3 regions of the Pseudonocardia sp. ICBG162 genome follow, and region 2 is predicted to be linked to each of the others. Evidence: riboswitches for the same ligand, from Rfam matches in the RefSeq annotation. Region 2 holds a riboswitch; each other region holds the start of a gene.
What was found. A riboswitch is a leader RNA that binds a small molecule or an ion and turns the genes downstream of it on or off. The one in region 2 is predicted to bind S-adenosylmethionine.
Positions count from the first base shown of each region.

Region 1: another riboswitch for S-adenosylmethionine. It lies ahead of KPL60_RS16085 (GNAT family N-acetyltransferase); the one in region 2 lies ahead of thrC (threonine synthase).
Region 3: another riboswitch for S-adenosylmethionine. It lies ahead of KPL60_RS35130 (putative leader peptide); the one in region 2 lies ahead of thrC (threonine synthase).

Region 1 is NZ_JAHLJD010000017.1:426,556-432,300, reverse strand. Features, by position in the region: gene KPL60_RS16100 (ABC transporter permease) at 1-805, shown strand, start outside; gene KPL60_RS16095 (ABC transporter substrate-binding protein) at 802-1,842, shown strand; gene KPL60_RS16090 (ABC transporter ATP-binding protein) at 1,823-2,644, shown strand; SAM riboswitch class I at 2,787-2,894, shown strand; gene KPL60_RS16085 (GNAT family N-acetyltransferase) at 3,105-3,578, shown strand; gene KPL60_RS16080 (LysR substrate-binding domain-containing protein) at 3,590-4,465, opposite strand; gene KPL60_RS33810 (hypothetical protein) at 4,562-4,693, shown strand; gene KPL60_RS16075 (alpha/beta hydrolase) at 4,801-5,565, shown strand; gene KPL60_RS34705 (rhodanese-like domain-containing protein) at 5,562-5,745, shown strand, end outside.
Region 2 is NZ_JAHLJD010000013.1:1,856,336-1,862,080, forward strand. Features, by position in the region: gene lepA (translation elongation factor 4) at 1-352, opposite strand, end outside; gene cynS (cyanase) at 585-1,049, shown strand; gene rpsT (30S ribosomal protein S20) at 1,221-1,484, shown strand; gene holA (DNA polymerase III subunit delta) at 1,595-2,563, opposite strand; SAM riboswitch class I at 2,704-2,857, shown strand; gene thrC (threonine synthase) at 2,864-4,132, shown strand; partial or broken gene KPL60_RS11705 (ComEC/Rec2 family competence protein) at 4,373-5,745, opposite strand, start outside.
Region 3 is NZ_JAHLJD010000017.1:385,194-390,938, forward strand. Features, by position in the region: gene KPL60_RS15890 (ABC transporter substrate-binding protein) at 1-268, opposite strand, end outside; gene KPL60_RS15895 (NtaA/DmoA family FMN-dependent monooxygenase) at 265-1,644, opposite strand; gene KPL60_RS15900 (LLM class flavin-dependent oxidoreductase) at 1,641-2,900, opposite strand; gene KPL60_RS35130 (putative leader peptide) at 3,040-3,138, opposite strand; SAM riboswitch class I at 3,144-3,239, opposite strand; gene KPL60_RS15905 (ABC transporter substrate-binding protein) at 3,810-4,904, shown strand; gene KPL60_RS15910 (ABC transporter ATP-binding protein) at 4,933-5,733, shown strand; gene KPL60_RS15915 (ABC transporter permease) at 5,723-5,745, shown strand, end outside.

The sequences.
Region 1 (5,745 bases), on a different contig from region 2:
CCCGTCCCCACGCCGCCTGCGGTTCGACCCCCGCACGGCGGCTCTGCCACTCCTGTCGGTGCTGGTGTTCCTCGCCGTCTGGCAGGTCGCCGCGGCGAGCGGGGTCTGGAACGAGACCTTCGTGCCGTACCCCTCGACGGTGTGGCGCGCGTTCGTGGAGGTCTCGACCACCCACGACGGCACCCGCGGCTACGGCGGTTACCTGCTGTGGGAGCACCTGTACATGACCCTGCGCCGGGTGCTGGCCGGTGTCGTCCTCGGTGTGGTCGCCGGTGTGCTGGTCGGCCTGCTCATGGGCACGGTCGGCTGGGTCCGCCGGGTGCTCGAGCCGTGGCTGACGTTCCTGCGTGCGCTGCCGCCGCTGGCGTACTTCTTCCTGCTGGTGATCTGGTTGGGCATCGACGAGGCCCCGAAGGTCACCCTGCTGGCGCTCGCCGCGTTCCCGCCCGCCGCCGTCGCCACCACCGCCGCGGTCGCCGCCGCCCCGCTGGGGCTGGTCGAGGCCGCCCGCGCGCTCGGCGCCACCCGCGGCCAGGTCGTGCGGGACGTGATCGTCCCCTCGGCGCTGCCGGAGACCTTCACCGGCATCCGGCTGGCCGTCGGCATCGCCTACTCCTCGGTCGTCGCGGCCGAGCTGTTCAACGGCATCCCCGGCATCGGCGGGATGGTCAAGGACGCCAGCAACTACAACAACACCCCGGTCGTGCTCGTGGGCATCTTCGCGATCGGCATCTCCGGCCTGGTGATCGACGCGCTGCTGCGCGCCGTCGAGCGCCGCACCGTTCCGTGGAGGGGACGAGCATGACCATCCGCACCCGACTGACCTCGCTGTTCGTGGGCCTGCTGGCACTGACCGTCCTCGCGGGCTGCGCCGTCGGTCCCGCCGGGCAGGACTCCGGCAAGCCGACGATCCGGATCGCCTACCAGAGCTTCCCCAGCGGTGACCTGGTCGCCAAGCACAACCGGTGGCTGGAGGACGCGCTGCCGGATTGGAACGTGCAGTGGACGAAGTTCGACTCCGGCGCCGACATCAACACCGCGTTCGTCGCCGGTGAGCTCGACTTCGGCGCGATCGGGTCGAGCCCGGTCGCCCGCGGCCTGTCCGCCCCGCTGAACATCCCCTACCAGGTCGCGTTCGTGCTCGACGTCGCCGGCGACAACGAGGCGCTCGTCGCCCGCAACGCCACCGGCGTGACCGACGTGGCCGGGCTGCGCGGCAAGCGGATCGCCACCGCGTTCGCCTCGACCTCGCACTACAGCCTGCTCGCCGCCCTGGAGCGGGCCGGCCTCGCGCCCGCCGACGTGCAGCTGGTCGACCTGCAGCCGCAGGCCGCGCTGGCCGCGTGGGAGCGGGGCGACGTCGACGCCGTCTACACCTGGCTGCCGACCCTCGACGAGCTGCGCAAGACCGGTCGGACGCTGGTGACCAGCCGCGAGCTGGCCACCGCGGGCAAGCCGACCCTCGACCTGGGCGTGGTGTCGACGCCGTTCGCGCAGCAGCACCCCGAGGTCGTCGATGCCTGGCGCAAGGTGGAGGCCCGCGCCCTGGAGACCGTGCGCACCGACCCGCGGGCCGCGGCGCAGGCCGTCGCCGCCGAGATCGGCGCCACCCCCGAGGAGGCCGCGGCCCAGCTGAAGCAGGGCGTGTTCCTGTCCCCGCAGCAGCTGACCTCTGCCGAGTGGCTGGGCACCGACGGCGCCCCGGGCAACCTCGCCCAGAACCTGCAGAGCGCCGCGCAGTTCCTCGCCGGGCAGAAGCAGATCCCCGCCGCGCCGGACCTCGCGACCTTCCAGAAGGCGACCTACACGAAGGGGCTCCCGAATGTCCTCGCCGCAGGCTGACACCGACACCGACACCGGTGCGCGGACCGGCGCCGGGACACCCGCGATCGCGGCGGCCGGGCTCGGCCACTCCTACCCGGGCCGCCGGGAACGGGTGCAGGCACTCGGCCCGCTCGACCTGACCGTGCGGCCCGGCGAGTTCCTGGTGCTGGTCGGGGCGTCGGGCTGTGGCAAGTCGACGCTGCTGCGGCTGGTCGCCGGGTTCGAGCGGCCCACCGACGGCACCCTCGCCGTCGCCGGGCGGGCGCCCGAGCCGGGCGTCGGCGCGGGCGTGGTGTTCCAGCAGCCGCGGCTGTTCCCGTGGCGCACCGTCGGCGGCAACGTCGACCTCGCGCTGAAGTACGCCGGCGTCGCGCCGTCCGACCGGGCCGTCGCCCGCGACGGGCTGCTGGAGCGGGTCGGGCTCACCGGCGTCGCGGACCGGCGGATCTGGGAGATCTCCGGGGGCCAGCAGCAGCGGGTCGCCATCGCCCGGGCGCTCGCCGCCGACCGGGACCTGCTGCTGCTCGACGAGCCGTTCGGCGCGCTCGACGCGCTCACCCGCGAACGCCTGCAGGACGACGTGCGCCGGGTCAGCCACGAGACCGGCCGGACGAGCGTGTTCGTCACCCACTCCGCCGACGAGGCGGTGTTCCTCGGCTCCCGCGTCGTGGTGCTCACCGCCCGCCCCGGCCGGATCGCGCTGGACCTGCGGATCGACCTGCCGCGGTCCGGTGTGGACGCCGAGGCGCTGCGCGGCTCCCCGGAGTTCGCCGAGCTGCGGGCCCGGGTCGGGGCCGCGGTGAAGGAGGCCGCCGCCTGATCCCGGCCGCACGTCGTCGACGGGCCGTCCGCCCGCGCTCCCCACGAGCGGACGGCCCGTCCCGGCCCGTCCGCGGCCCCGGGCCCCCGGCCCGGGGCCGTGGGGGTTGACACCCGATCGGTACATCGGTTCCAGTTGTCGCAGTCCATCCAGAGCGGTCGAGAGTCCCGGCTCGTCGACGCCGCAGCAACCCGCCCCGTCACCGGGGCAGGGTGCTACCGCCGGGTCCGATGGGAGACCCCGATGGCCCACCGCCACGCGACGCCCCGGCCCGACTCCGGGCAGCGGGCCCGGATCCGGCTGCGCTGGGTCCGGCGCCGCCACGTCGACCTGTGCCGCACCGGCGCCGCGCTCTGTCGCTGACCTCTCCACCCGTGCCCCGCACCGGACCGCCCCCCCGACGTGGACGGCCGGTCCCCGCCTGCCCGAGGGCAGCGCCCGCACCCGAGAGGTCCCGACCGTGACCGCACCGCATCTCGTCCCGCCCACCGCCTCCGCACTGGAGGTCCGGTGGGTCGAGCACACCGACCCGCTCGTCCGCCCGCTGCCCACCGGGCCCGGCACCCGCCCCGACGGCGACGGCGCGGCCCCCGCCGCCCCGTCGGGGCCGGTGGTGCTGCTGCTCGACGGCGGCGACCCCGTCGCCGGGGGCACGTTCCGCCGGCGGGACTCCGACACCGCCGAGCTGACCCGGATCTGGACCGCCGCGTCGCACCGGCGCCGCGGCCTGGGCCGCCGGGTGCTGGTCGAGCTGGAGGACGCCGTCGCCGCCCGCGGCTACCGCCGCGTCTACCTGACGGCCGGGCCGCGCCGGCCCGAGGTCGGTGACCTGTGCCTGGCCGCCGGGTACACGGCGCTCTACGACCGCGCGCTGCCCGCGGGCCGGGTCCGGCGCCGCCCGTTCGAGAAGTACCTGCACGGCCGGTTCGCGTGACCGACCGGTCCTCAGCCGGCCGGGGGCGGATGGTCCCCGGCCGGCGAGAGCACCGCGGCCAGCGCGGCCGCGGCGGTCTCGACCAGGCGGGGGTCGGCGCCCGCCCGGGCCCGCAGGTGCAGCGGCTCGGACGGGGCTCCCGGCAGATCCGCGCACGGCTCGAGCCCCTCGGGTGCGTCGCCGAGCCCGGCGACGAGCGCGACGCCGAGCCCGCCGCGCACCGCGTTGAGCACGCCGGCCAGGTAGGCGGCCTCCCCGACGACGGTCGCGGCCATCCCGGCGGCCGACAGCGTCTGCAGGGCGCGGCGACGGATGGTGCACGGCGAGTCGATCACGACCAGTGGGACGGGGCCGTCCGCGGGGCGCCGCCAGCCCGGCGCCGCGTACCAGGTCAGCGGGATCGCCCCGGCGGCGACACCGGGCCCGTCGACCACGTCGCCGATGTACATCGCGAGGTCCAGCGTCCCGCGGTCCACGGCGTCGTTGAGCCGGCTGGAGCGGTCCAGCCGGAAACGCACCGCGGTCCCCGGGAACACGTCCTGCAGCCGCTCCATGACACGGGGCAGCAGCTCGTCCGCGGCGTGCTCGGTGGAGCCAAGCACCAGCGACTCACGGGTGTCGCCGACACCGAGGCGGCGCAGCGCGTCGTCGTGGGCGGCCAGGATCCGGCGGGCCTCGCCGAGCAGCGCCTCGCCCTCCGCGGTGAACCGGCTGACCCGGCCGTCCTTGCGGACCAGCGGGCGGCCGACGGCCTTCTCCAGGCGCCGCACGTGCTGGCTGACCGCGGACTGCGACAGCATCAGGGCCTGCGCCGCGCGGTGGAACCCGCCCTGGTCGGCGACGGCGACGATGCTCCGCAGCGCGGTGATGTCGAGGACGGCGGGCACGGGCCCGAGGCTACCGAGAACGATCGCGGATCGCGATCGGTTGTGATGCGCTTTCGTCGTTGGACCGGGCGCCCGCGACCGTCTCTGATGGTGGGCATGACCCGCCCGCGCCCCGTGACCCCCGGCCGGCACGTGCCGGCCGCCGTCGCGCGCCGGGCGGCCGGGCTCACGCGTCGCCGGGTCGTCGACCACGGCACGGTCTGCTCCGCGGCCTGTCCGGCCCGCTGAACCACGGGTCCACCGCGGCCCGTACCCGTGCGGCTCCGTCCGCCCTCCGCCGGTTCCCGCGCCGAGCGGCGCATCCCGGCGTCCCCCGAGAAAGAGATGAGTTCCCCATGACTGCAGTCGGCACGACCCCGGTCCTCGCCTCCTGGACCGAGCCCGAGGGCATCCGCCCGCGCGGCACCGTCGTCGTCGTCCCGGGCCGCGGCGAGCACGCCGCGGTCTACGAGCGGTTCGGCAGGCGGATCGCCGCCGACGGCTACCGCGTGTGGGCCGTCAGCGACCCCACCGTCGACGCCGCCCGCGCCGCCGGGCAGATCCGTTCGCTACTCGACCGCACCCCGTCCGAGGAGCCGGGCGAGGCCGGGCCGCCACCGCGAGTGCTGGTGGGCTCCGACACCGGTGCGCTGTTCGCGGCCGGGCTGGTCGCCGACGGCGGCGCGGGCATCGACGGACTGGTGCTGGCCGGGCTCCCCCTGCGCGCCGCGCCCGGCGCACCGGACTGGGCCGAGGAGCTCGCACTGCGCACGTCCTGCCCGACCCACCGCGGCCGCCTCGATGCCGACGACACCGTCCGTCGCGGCACACTGACCGGCCCGCTGCCCGTCGGCTGGGTCGAGCGGGCCCGTCCCTCCGCGATCGGGGTGCCGGTGCTCGGCCTGCACGGCGCCGACGACGCGGTCAGCCCGCTCGCCACGGTCCGCGACTTCTACGCGGCCCTCCCGGCCGGGGAGCTGGTCGGCGTCGCCGGCGGGGCGCACGACGCCCTCAACGACGCCACCCACCGCACCGCCGCCGCCACCGCGGTGCTGTTCCTGGAGCGGCTGCGCGCCGGGTCGCGGCTGGCCCGCGTCGAGGTCCCGGCGGTGCCGCGGTGACCCGCTACGTCGTCGTCGGAGCCGGCGCGGTCGGCGCCACGCTCGCCGCCGAGTTGCACCTCGCCGGGCGGGAGGTCGTGCTCGTCGCCCGCGGTGCGCACCTCGACGCGCTCCGCGGTGGCCTGCGCTACCTGCGTCCGGAGGGGGAGCAGCGGGTCGCGGTGCCTGCCGCCGCGCAGG
Region 2 (5,745 bases):
CGACCAGCAGGATCGCGCCCTCGCACGCCTCGAGCGCCCGGGACACCTCGTAGGTGAAGTCGACGTGGCCCGGGGTGTCGATCAGGTGCAGCACGTGCTCGGTCTCGACACCGTCGGCGTTCTTCGCGGTCCACGGCAGCCGCACGTTCTGCGCCTTGATCGTGATGCCGCGCTCGCGCTCGATGTCCATCCGGTCCAGGTACTGGGCCCGGGCGTCACGCGCGCTGAGCACCCCGGTGACCTGCAGCATCCGGTCGGCCAGGGTCGACTTCCCGTGGTCGATGTGGGCGATGATGCAGAAGTTCCGGATGCGCTCCGGCGGGGTGAACGTGCGGTCGGCGTACGTCGTCACTCGGCTGTACTCGGCTTTCGCTCATGCGTGGGGCTTCGGGCACTTCGGGTGCTCAGGGCACTCGGGGCTCGGGGCACTGGGACCCATCGTCCCATGTCGGGCCGGGCGACCGCCGTGGTGGCACCGCAGGTCGTCACACGCCGTTCACGCGCGGGCTCCCGGCGTTGCCGCCCCCGGCCCGGGGCGCGCACGATCGGGTCCGCCCCACGCCGCCCGACGCAGGAGGATCACCGTGTTCGTCAGCCCCCTCACCCCGCTCGACCGGCTCGGCGCCGCCCGCATCGTGCTGGCCCAGAAGAAGCGGCTCGGCCTGCGCTGGGACGCGGTCGCCGAGGCCGTCGGCGCGTCCCTCGAATGGTCCACCTCGGCCCTGCTGGGCCAGCAGACGATGACCCGCGAGCAGGCCGAGGCCGCCGGGAACCTGCTGGACCTCGACGCCGACGTCGTCGACGCCCTCACCCTCCCGCCGGTCCGCGGCGCGGCCGCGGTGGACCTCACCGACCCGCTGGTCTACCGCCTCTCGGAGATGGTGCAGGTCTACGGGACGACGATCTCCGAGCTCGTCCGCGAGGAGTTCGGCGACGGCATCGTGTCCGCGATCGACTTCGAGCTCGACCTCGCGCGGGTGCCCGACCCGAAGGGCGACCGGGCCGTGATCACGCTGAACGGGAAGTTCCTGCCCTACCGCGTCTGGTGACCCGGCACAGGGCGCGACGACGCCGCTGGTAACCTTGTGCGTCGAGCGCTCGGCGTGCTCGCCCGAAACGGCCTGGACCCTCTCTCCAGTGATGCTGTTCGGTGCCGCCGGAGCGGACCCGGACGAGAACACTCACCAGCCGACCAGCAGGCAGGAAGACCAGAGGCAGACGTGGCCAACATCAAGTCGCAGATCAAGCGAGTCAAGACCAACGAGAAGCGCCGGCAGCGCAACAAGTCGGTGAAGTCGTCGGTCAAGACCGCGATCCGCCACTTCCGCGAGGCCGCCGACTCCGGCGCCGACAACGTCGTGGAGCTGCAGCGCAAGGCGGCCAAGGCCCTCGACAAGGCGGCCGGCAAGGGCGTCATCCACCGGAACCAGGCGGCGAACCGCAAGTCGGCCCTGGCCAAGCGTCTCAACGACGTCCAGGCCTGAGCCACCCCGGTTCTTCCGACGACGGCGCCGCCCCACCCGGGCGGCGCCGTCGTCGTGATTCCGGGCCCGCCCGGGGTCGCGCCGTCGGTGCGCTCCGTAGTCCGGCCGGGTCAGCGCGGGGTGCGCGCGGAGACGACGGCCAGTACGGCCCGCTCCAACGCGTACCCGGCGTCCGCGGCGACACCCTTGACGTCGGCGTTCACCCGCGCCGTCGCCGCGATGGCGACGGCGAGCTGCTCCGGGCGCCACTGCCGGACCGTCTGCTGCGCCTTGCGGATCTTCCAGGGCGGCATGCCCAGCTCCCCGGCCATCCGGTTCGGGTCGCCCCGCCCGGCCGAGCCGACCTTGGCCAGGGTGCGCACCGAGTCCGCGAGCGCGTCGGCGATCAGCACGTGCGGGACACCGAGCACCAGCGCCCACCGCAGCGCCTCCATCGCCGCCCGCCGGTCCCCCGCGACCGCCGCGTCGGCCACCGCGAAGCCCGAGGACTCCGCCCGGCCGCGGTGGTAGCGCCGCACCCCGGCCTCGTCCACGGAGCCACCGGTGTCCGCGACGAGCTGCCCGGCCGCGGCCGCCAGCTCCCGCAGGTCCGACCCGACCGCCTCGACCAGGACCGCGAGCGCCCCGGGCGTGATCGTGCCGCCGTGGCGGCGGACCTCGTCGCGCACGAAGTCCGACCGCTCGTCGGCGCGGGTGATGCGGTTGCAGGTGACCGTGTGGGCCCCGGCCTTGCGCATCAGGTCCAGGACCGCCTTGCCCTTCGCTCCCCCGGCGTGCTGGACCACGAGCACGATCCCGTCGGCCGGGTCCTTCACGTAGTCGGCGATGGCGGCGGTCATGTCCTTGTTCGCGTCCTGACCGTGGGTGAGCACGATCACCCTGCCCTCCGCGAAGAGCGAGGGGCTGAGGTGCCCGGCGAGCTCGCCGGGTGCCACCTCGGAGGTGCGGAAGCGGCGCAGCTCGGTCTCCGGATCGCGCTGCCGGGCGCGCCGGACCAGGTCGGACACCGCCCGCTCGGCCAGGAACTCCTCGTCCCCGACGACCAGCTGCAGCGGGCCCGGTTCGCTCGTGCTGCTCACACCCCCATGGTGGCCCACACCCCCGACAACGGGTGAGCCGCGTCCCGACCGGAGGACGTCGTCTGGCGGTGGGGTGCCCCGCTCGCGTACGGTCGTCGTCGATTCCGGCGCCCGGCGTCCGGAGCACCACAACCGCATATGGCTCATCCAGAGGGGCAGAGGGAACGGCCCGTTGAAGCCCCGGCAACCGGCGTCGCACGACGATCCGCCCAGACCTGCGCATCCCGCGTGGTGAGGACGTCGACGAACACGGTGCCAATTCCGGCCCGCCACGTCCGGCGGGACAGATGAGGAGATCTCGTGACTCTCACTGCTGCGCCCGAAACCACCTCCGCCTACGACCTCGGTTCCGCGCGCGCTCTCGCGTGCCGCGAGTGCCGCCACGAGATCCCGCTCGCCGCGGAGTTCGCGTGTCCGCGCTGTTTCGGCCCCCTCGAGGTCGCCTACGAGTTCCCGAAGGTCACCCGCGCCTCCATCGAGGCCGGGCCGAAGTCGATCTGGCGCTACAAGGACCTGCTGCCGGTCCCGTCGACCGTCGAGCAGCACGCGAACACCGAGCCCGGCCTGACCCGGCTGATCGAGGCCGACAACCTGGCCCGCGCGCTCGGCGTCCGCAAGATCTGGATCAAGGACGACACGGGCAACCCGACGCACTCGTTCAAGGACCGCGTCGTCGCCGTCGCGCTCGCCGCCGCCCGTGAGCTCGGCTTCTCGGTGCTGTGCTGCCCCTCGACGGGCAACCTGGCCAACGCCGTCGCCGCCGCGGCCGCCCGCGCCGGCTGGGACTCGGTCGTGCTGATCCCGTCCTCGCTGGAGCAGGCGAAGATCGTCACCACCGCCGTCTACGGCGGCACCCTGCTCGCCGTCGACGGCAACTACGACGACGTCAACCGGCTCGCCACCGAGCTGGCCGCCGAGCACGAGGACTGGGCGTTCGTGAACGTCAACGTCCGGCCGTACTACGCCGAGGGCTCGAAGACCCTGGGCTACGAGGTCGCCGAGCAGCTCGGCTGGCGGCTCCCGCAGCAGGTCGTCGTCCCGGTCGCGTCCGGCTCCCAGCTCACCAAGATCGACAAGGGGTTCACCGAGCTCGGCACCCTGGGTCTGGTCGAGCCCACCCCGTACACCGTGTTCGGTGCCCAGGCCACCGGCTGCTCGCCGGTCGCGCGGGCCTTCGAGGCCGGCCACGACGTGATCCAGCCGCAGAAGCCGGACACCATCGCGCGCTCGCTGGCGATCGGGAACCCGGCCGACGGCCCGTACGTCCTCGACTCGGTGCGCCGCACCGGCGGCTCGGTCGGCCACGTCTCCGACGAGGAGGTCGTCGCCGGCATCCGGCTCCTGGCCCGCACCGAGGGTGTGTTCGCCGAGACCGCGGGCGGGGTCACCATCGCGACCACCAAGAAGCTGCTCGAGGCCGGGGCGCTCGACCCCGACGCCGAGACCGTCCTCATGATCACCGGCGACGGCCTCAAGACCCTCGACGCCGTCTCCGGCGAGGTCGGCCCGACGGCGACCGTGCCGTCGACGTCCGCCGCGGTCCGCGAGGCGCTGGCGAACCTGGGCTGACCGGCCCCGCCGGCCGGGCGCCGGACGGGGGTCGCCCCGCGCGACCACCGTCAGCCCGGCCGGGTCGTCGCCGGTCAGGGCCAGGTCACCGGACCGGTCGGTGCGGGCGACGACGATCCCCGACCCGGCCAGCCGGTCCACCAGCTCCGGGTTGGGGTGCCGGTAGCTGTTGCCGTTGCCGACGCTGATCACCGCCGCCCGCGGCGCGACGGCCGTGATCAGCCGCGGGACCACCTTGCGGGACCCGTGGTGGGGCATCTTCAGCACGTCCGCCCGCAGGTCGGCACCGGAGTCGATCAGGTCGTCCTGGGCGACCAGCTCGGCGTCGCCGGTCAGCAGGATCGTCGCGGCCGGGGTGGTCGCGCGCAGCAGCAGCGAGATGTCGTTGACCGCCGTCCCGTCGCTGCCGTCGACCGTCAGGGGCGGGTGGACCGGGCCGAGGACCTGCAGGCGCAGCTCCGGCCAGCCCAGCTCCATCCCGCGCGCGAGCCCCACCACCGGGGCACCGGCCTCCTCGGCGCGCCGGGTGATGTCGCGCAGCCCGGACGCCGGTTCCCGTACCGGCCCGACGGCGATGCCGCCCGCGGCGCGGCCACGCAGCGCGCCGGCGAGGCCGCCGTCGTGGTCGGCGTGGAAGTGGGTGATCACCACGAGCTCCAGGACCCGGACGCCGAGCCGGTCCAGGCAGGTGTCGACGGCGTCGTCGGTCGGCCCGGTGTCGACCAGGACGGCGTGCCCGGGGGTACCGGTGGCGAGGACGAGCGCGTCGCCCTGACCGACGTCGCAGGCCACCATCCGCCATCCGGCGGGCGGCCAGCCGGGCGGTGCGAACCGGGTCGGGACGAGGACGACGAGCAGCCCGACCAGCAGGGCCAGCAACAGCGCCCGCAGCCGGGGCACCCGGCCCATCGCCAGCAGCACGACCAGCACCCCGGTGAGCAGCAGCGCGCCGCCCGCCCCCGCGGGCCACGGCACGGTGGCACCGGGCACCGCGGCGGCCCGGTCCCCGACCACCACCAGCCACCACACGAACGGTCCCGCCAGCCAGGCGCAGCACCACGCGGCGGCCGGGCTCACCGCGGACAGCACCGCGCCGAGCACGCCCAGCACCGTCGCGGGGGCGACGGCGGGCGCGGCGAGCAGGTTCGCCACCACGGTGACCAGCCCGACTCCCCCGTTGAGCCCGGCGATCACCGGCGCGGTGGCCAGGGCCGCGGCGACCGGGACGACCAATGCCTCGGCCGGTCCGGACGGCAGCCCGCGCCGTCGCAGCGCCGCCGTCCAGCCCGGACCGAGCAGCACCAGTGCGCCGGTGGCGACGACGGAGAGCACGAACCCGGCGTCGACGGCCAGGGCGGGGGCGGCCAGCAGCAGGCCGAGCACGGCCACCGCCAGCGCGGGCACCGCCGATCGGGCCCGGCCGGCCGCGAACGCGATCAGCACCACCCCGCCCATGACCGCCGCCCGCAGTACCGACGGTGACGGCCGGGCCAGCACGACGAACCCGACCAGGGCGAGCATCGCCGCCGCGGCCGCGATCCGCGGGTCGGTCCGGAACAGGCGCAGGAGGAGCAGCACCGCCCCGGTGATGATCGCGACGTTGGCCCCGGAGA
Region 3 (5,745 bases), on a different contig from region 2:
TGGACGGGTCCTGGTCGGTGAGCGAGTCGACGACCTGGCGCAGCGAGTAGATCGAGTCGTTGCTCTGCACCTGCTGCGGGTCGGCGCAGCCCTGGTCCGAGGAGACCGCGAACACCAGCGTCCCACCCGGCTGCGGCGGGCCCGCGTCGGCGGCGGCGCCCCCGGCGCCGGAGCCGCAGGCGGTGAGGGTGAGCGCGGTGGCGGCGAGCAGCACCGCCGACCGGCCGGCGGGCAGGTCCCGCCACCATCCGCGACGACGGCGCGTCACGACGCCACCGCCGGGCGGCGCTCGCCGAACCGCGACGGGCTCGCGAGTCCGAGGTGCTCGCGCAGCGTCGCGCCGGGGGTGTAGTCGGTCCGGAACACTCCGCGCTCCTGCAGGATCGGGACGACCTTCTCCACGACCTCGTCGAGGCCGGACGGGGTGACGTGGGAGCCGAGGATGAAGCCGTCGGAGGCGTCGGCCTGCACGTAGCGGTCGATCTCGTCGGCGACGTGCTCCGGGGTCCCGACGAACACCGCGCGGTCGAAGACGTGCTTGACGGTCTCGCGCAGGGAGTACCCGTGGGCGGCGGCGAGCTCGCGCCAGGCGGCGACGGTCGCGTGGGCGTCCTGGGTCAGCGGGGCCCGGCCCTCGATCCACTTCGGGGCGTCGGGGGTGGGGTCGACGTCGGGCAGCGGGCCGTCCGGGTCGTAGGCGGACAGGTCCCGGTTCCACACCATCTCGGCGAGCACGATCGAGGTCCACGGGTCGACCTGCTGGTCGTGGATGTGGGCGTGCCGTTCGCGGGCCTCGGCGTCGGTGTCGCCGAGGACGACGCCCGCGCTGGGCAGGATCCGCACCTCGTCGGGGTCGCGGCCGGCCTTCCGGACGCGGGCCTTGACGTCGTCGTAGAAGGCGCGGGCCTCGTCGAACTTCTGGTAGCGGGAGAAGATCGCGTCGGCGGACGCGGCGGCGAAGTCGCGCCCGGCCGGGGACTCCCCGGCCTGCAGCACCACCGGGTGGCCCTGCGGGCTGCGCGGGGTGGTGAAGCGCCCGGCGATGTCGAACTGGTTGCCCGAGACCGCGAAGTCGCCGACGTGGCCGTCGCGCAGGAAGGTGCCCGACGCGGGGTCGGCGACGACGGCGTCGGAGCCCCAGGAGTCCCACAGCGCGCGGACCGCGGCGAGGGTCTCCCCCGCGCGCTCGTAGCGCTGGTGGTGGCCGAGGAACGCGCCGCGGCGGAAGTTCTCGCCGGTGGGGGCGTCGGAGCTGGTCACGACGTTCCACGCGGCCCGGCCGCCGGAGAGCAGGTCGAGCGTGGCGAACTTGCGGGCCAGCTCGTAGGGCTCGTTGAAGGTGGAGTTGATCGTCCCGGCCAGCCCGATGTGCTCGGTGACCGCGGCCAGCGCGGCGAGCACGGTGAAGGTGTCCGGGCGCCCGACGACGTCGGAGTCGAACACCTCACCGCCGCGGGTGCGCAGCCGCAGCCCCTCGGCGAGGAAAAGCAGGTCGAGCCTCCCGCGCTCGGCGGTGCGCGCCCAGTGCTCGAAGGACTCCCAGTCGATGTGGCTGCCGGAGGCGGGGTCGCTCCAGACGGTGTCGTGGTTGACGCCCGGGAAGTAGGCGCCGAGCACGATCTGCTTCCTGCCGGTCCTGGTCATGCGGTCGCTCCGGAGAGGGTCGGTACGGCGGTGGGATCCGCTCCCGGGGCGTAGCGGCTGACCGGGCGGGTCAGGCCGAAGCGCGCGCGCAGGGTGGTCTCGCCGTAGGTGGTGCGGAAGGCGCCGCGGGCCTGCAGCTCGGGCACCAGGCCGTCGACGACCGCGTCGAGGTCGGTCGGGAGGACGGCCGGGCGCAGGCGGTAGCCGTCGAGGCCGGCACGGCGCCAGGACAGCAGGGTGTCGGCGAACCCGGTCGGGGTGGTGGCGAGGACGACGGCGTCGGAGGAGATCGGGTCGAGGGCGTCGAGGCGGGCGAGCCGGTCGCGGGCGGCGCGTTCGGTCGCCTCGAGGACCACGACGACGTCGCCGAGGATCCGCAGCGGCGGTGCGGTGCGGCCCACGGCGGCCTCGGCGGCCCGGACCTGGGCGACGATGCGGGCGGCGTCGTCGGCGTCGTGCGGGGTGGTGAACACGACGTCGCCGACCCGGGCGGCGAGCAGCGCCGGGGCGTAGCCGTGGGCCAGCGAGACGACCAGCGGCTGGCCCTGCGGCGGGCGCGGCACGATCGACGGCCCGGCGACGCCGAAGTGCTCCCCGGCGAAGTCGACCCGGTGCAGCTTGTCCCGGTCGACGAAGCGCCCGGTCAGGGCGTCGCGGATCTCGGCGTCGTCCTCCCAGGAGTCCCAGAGCCTGCGCACCACCTCGACGGCGTCGGCGGCCTCGCCGAACAGCTCGGCGACGAGCTCACGGGCGGCCGGGGTGTCGAGGTCGGCGCGGCGCAGGCCGGGGACGGTGCGGCGGCCGAAGTGGGCGGCCTCGTCGGCGCGCACCGAGGTCTGCACCCGCCAGCCGGCGCGGCCGCGGCTGTCGTGGTCGAGGGTGGACAGCGCCGACGCGACGTGGAACGGCTCGGTGTGGGTGGTGGTGACGGTCGGGACCAGCCCGATCCGTGAGGTCAGCGGCGCGAGGAAGGCGGCGACGAGGGAGGCGTCGAGCCGGCCCTGCACCCGGTCGGTGCGCCGGTCGGCGCCGCTCAGGTGGTCCCCGGACTGCAGCCCGAGTGCGTCCTCGATCGTGAGCAGGTCCAGCAGCCCGCGCTCGGCGGTGCGGGCCAGGTCGGTCCAGTAGCGGGCGGTGAACAGCTCGCCGGGGCGGGCGCCGGGCTCGCGCCAGGCGGCGGGGTGCCAGCCGGCACCCTCGAGCGCGACGGCCAGGTGCAGAGGGCCGTCGCCGGTGGTGGTGTCCGATGTGGACATACGGCATCGCTTTCTCGTCGCACGGGGGCACGACGGGACGACAAGGACGTCGGGGCGGCCCGCGGGACGCGGCGGCCGGGACGGGTGGCCGTCGTGGACGGCCGGGACGGGGTGGGCGGGGCGCCCGGCGGGACGCCGGTCAGGCCCGACAGGTGGCGCCCGCGACCCGCATCAGGTCGACGTGGCGGCGGTACCGGGGATGGTGCGCGGCACGCACCTGCTCGGCGACCGTGCGCATGGGTTCCTCCATCGAACCCGGCTGGAGCACCCGCTCCCGCGTGCTGCGGGGGGTTGCTGCGGCGTCGTCGAGCCGGGTCTCTCGGCCGCTCCGGATGGTGTGCGATCCGACTGTAGGTTTCCGGTGCCCGACGGTGTCAACCCGCATCACAGTCGAGTGACCTGCGCCGCAGCAAGTCTCCCGACCTGCGGAACCGCCACCCGGATGCCAGGGAAGATGTCCGGACACGCTGACCGTGTTCCTGGTTGGTGGACGCCGGGTTGTCCGGAGAGGTGACCACCGCGCACCCTGGTCGGGTGACGATGAGCCAGCGGCGGCCCTCGCGCCCCGCACGGCTCGTGGGGGACGCGACGGCCCCCGTCACCCAGCGGCAGGCGCGCACGGCGTGGCGCGCTGTGCCCCTGCGCCCTACCGGCCTCGAGCCGTTCTGGCCGAGCCGGCGCGCGCCCGCCTACAGCGAACTCTGTCGCTGACCGGTCTCCCGTCCCGCGGGCCGTAACGCCACGCCCCCGGCGTGCGAGGCACCCGCCGGACCGGGAACCGCCCGCCGGACACCACTCCGGCCCGCCACCCGTCCCGTACCCCGGCACGCCCTCCCAGGGCCGGCCGGCCCCGGCGCGCAGCGGTCGTCCCGACCGCCCGCCGCCCCCACGGAAGGACCCCGTCCCGCGATGTCCCCGCACGTCCTGCGTCCCGGATCCCGGGCGCGCACCGCCGCCGTCCTGCTCGCGCTGCTCACCGCGCTCGGGCTGCTGGCCGGCTGCTCCCGCGCCGACGAGAGCACCACCGCCGCGGGAGCCACCTCCCCCGCGACCGAGGTCCGCCTCGGCTACTTCCCGAACATCACCCACGCCCCCGCGCTGGTCGGGGTGAAGCAGGGCCTGTTCGCCGCCGAGCTGGGGAACACGAAGCTCACCACCCAGACGTTCAACGCCGGCCCGGACCAGGTCAACGCCCTGCTCGGCGGCTCGATCGACGTCGCGTTCATCGGTTCCGGCCCGGCGATCAACGCCTTCACCAAGTCGAACGGCGAGGCCGTGCGCCTCGTCGCGGGATCCACCTCGGCCGGCGCCCAGCTGGTGACCAGCCCGGACATCACCTCCCCCGAGCAGCTCAAGGGCAAGATCATCGCGACGCCGCAGCTGGGCAACACCCAGGACATCGCGCTGAAGACCTGGCTGTCGGAGAACAAGCTCCCGATCGGGCAGGGCCCGGCCGCGGTGACCGTGCAGAACATCGAGAACCCGCAGACCCTCGACCTGTTCAAGCAGGGCAAGGTCGCCGGCGGCTGGCTGCCCGAGCCGTGGAGCTCGCGCCTGGTCGACGCCGGGGCGAAGGTCCTGGTCGACGAGAAGTCCCTGTGGCCCGGCGGGAAGTTCCCGACGACCGTCGTCATCGTCCGGACCGAGTTCCTCCAGCAGCACCCGCAGACCGTCGAGGCGATCCTGCGGGGCGAGCAGAAGGCCATCGCGCTCATCCGCGACAACCCCGCCGAGGCGAAGACCGTCTCCAACGAGGCGATCGGCGAGATTACCGGCAAGCCGCTGGCGGCGAACATCCTCGACCGCGCCTTCACCGAGCTGTCCTTCGACTCCGATCCGCTCGCCTCGACCTTCCCGCAGCTGGCCAAGGACTCGGTCACGGCGGGCATCGCGAAGAGCGAGGCCAACCTGACCGGCTTCCTCGACCCGGCCGCGGTCGACGCGGTCCGGACCAGCTCCGGGGAGGCCGCCGTGGACCCGGCCGGTCTCGCCGCCGCGAACTGACCTTTCCGATCGACGAGGGGAACCACCGATGACCGTCGACCTGACCACCCGGCGCCCGAGGACCCGCGGCACCGCCGTGGAGCTGTCCGGGGTCGCCAAGACCTTCGGCACCGGCACCGGGGCCGTGACCGCGCTCAACGGGATCGACCTGCGGGTCGGCGACGGCGAGTTCCTCTGCGTGCTCGGCGCGTCCGGCTGCGGCAAGTCGACGCTGCTGAACCTGCTCGCCGGGCTCGACGAGCCCACCGCGGGCGCGGTCCGGGTCGGGTCGGCGCGGCCGTCGTTCATGTTCCAGGAGGCCGCGCTCATGCCGTGGCTGACCGCGCTGCGCAACGTCGAGCTGCCCCTCAAGCTCGCCGGGCACGGCCGGTCGGCCCGGCGTGAGCGGGCCGAGGAGCTGCTCACCCTGGTACGGCTGGAGGGCCTGGGCGACAAGCGTCCGCACGAGCTGTCCGGCGGCATGCGCCAGCGCGTGTCGCTGGCCCGTGCCCTGGCCGCGGCCACCGGCCTCGGCGACACCCACGGCGCCGGGGGGCTCCTGCTGATGGACGAGCCGTTCGCCGCGCTCGACGCCATCACCCGCGACGTCCTGCAGGGCGAGCTGCTGCGGGTCTGGCGGGCCACCGGGACGACGATCGTGTTCGTCACCCACGACGTCCGCGAGGCCGTCCGGCTGGCCGAGCGGGTCGTGCTGCTGTCGTCGCGGCCGGGGACCGTCGTCCGCGAGTGGACGGTGCCCGCCGGCGGTCACGACGCCGAGGCCCAGGCCGAGCTGCACGACGACATCACCGGACGGCTGCGGGCGGTGATCACCAGCCATGCCGCGTGAGGAGTCCTCGAT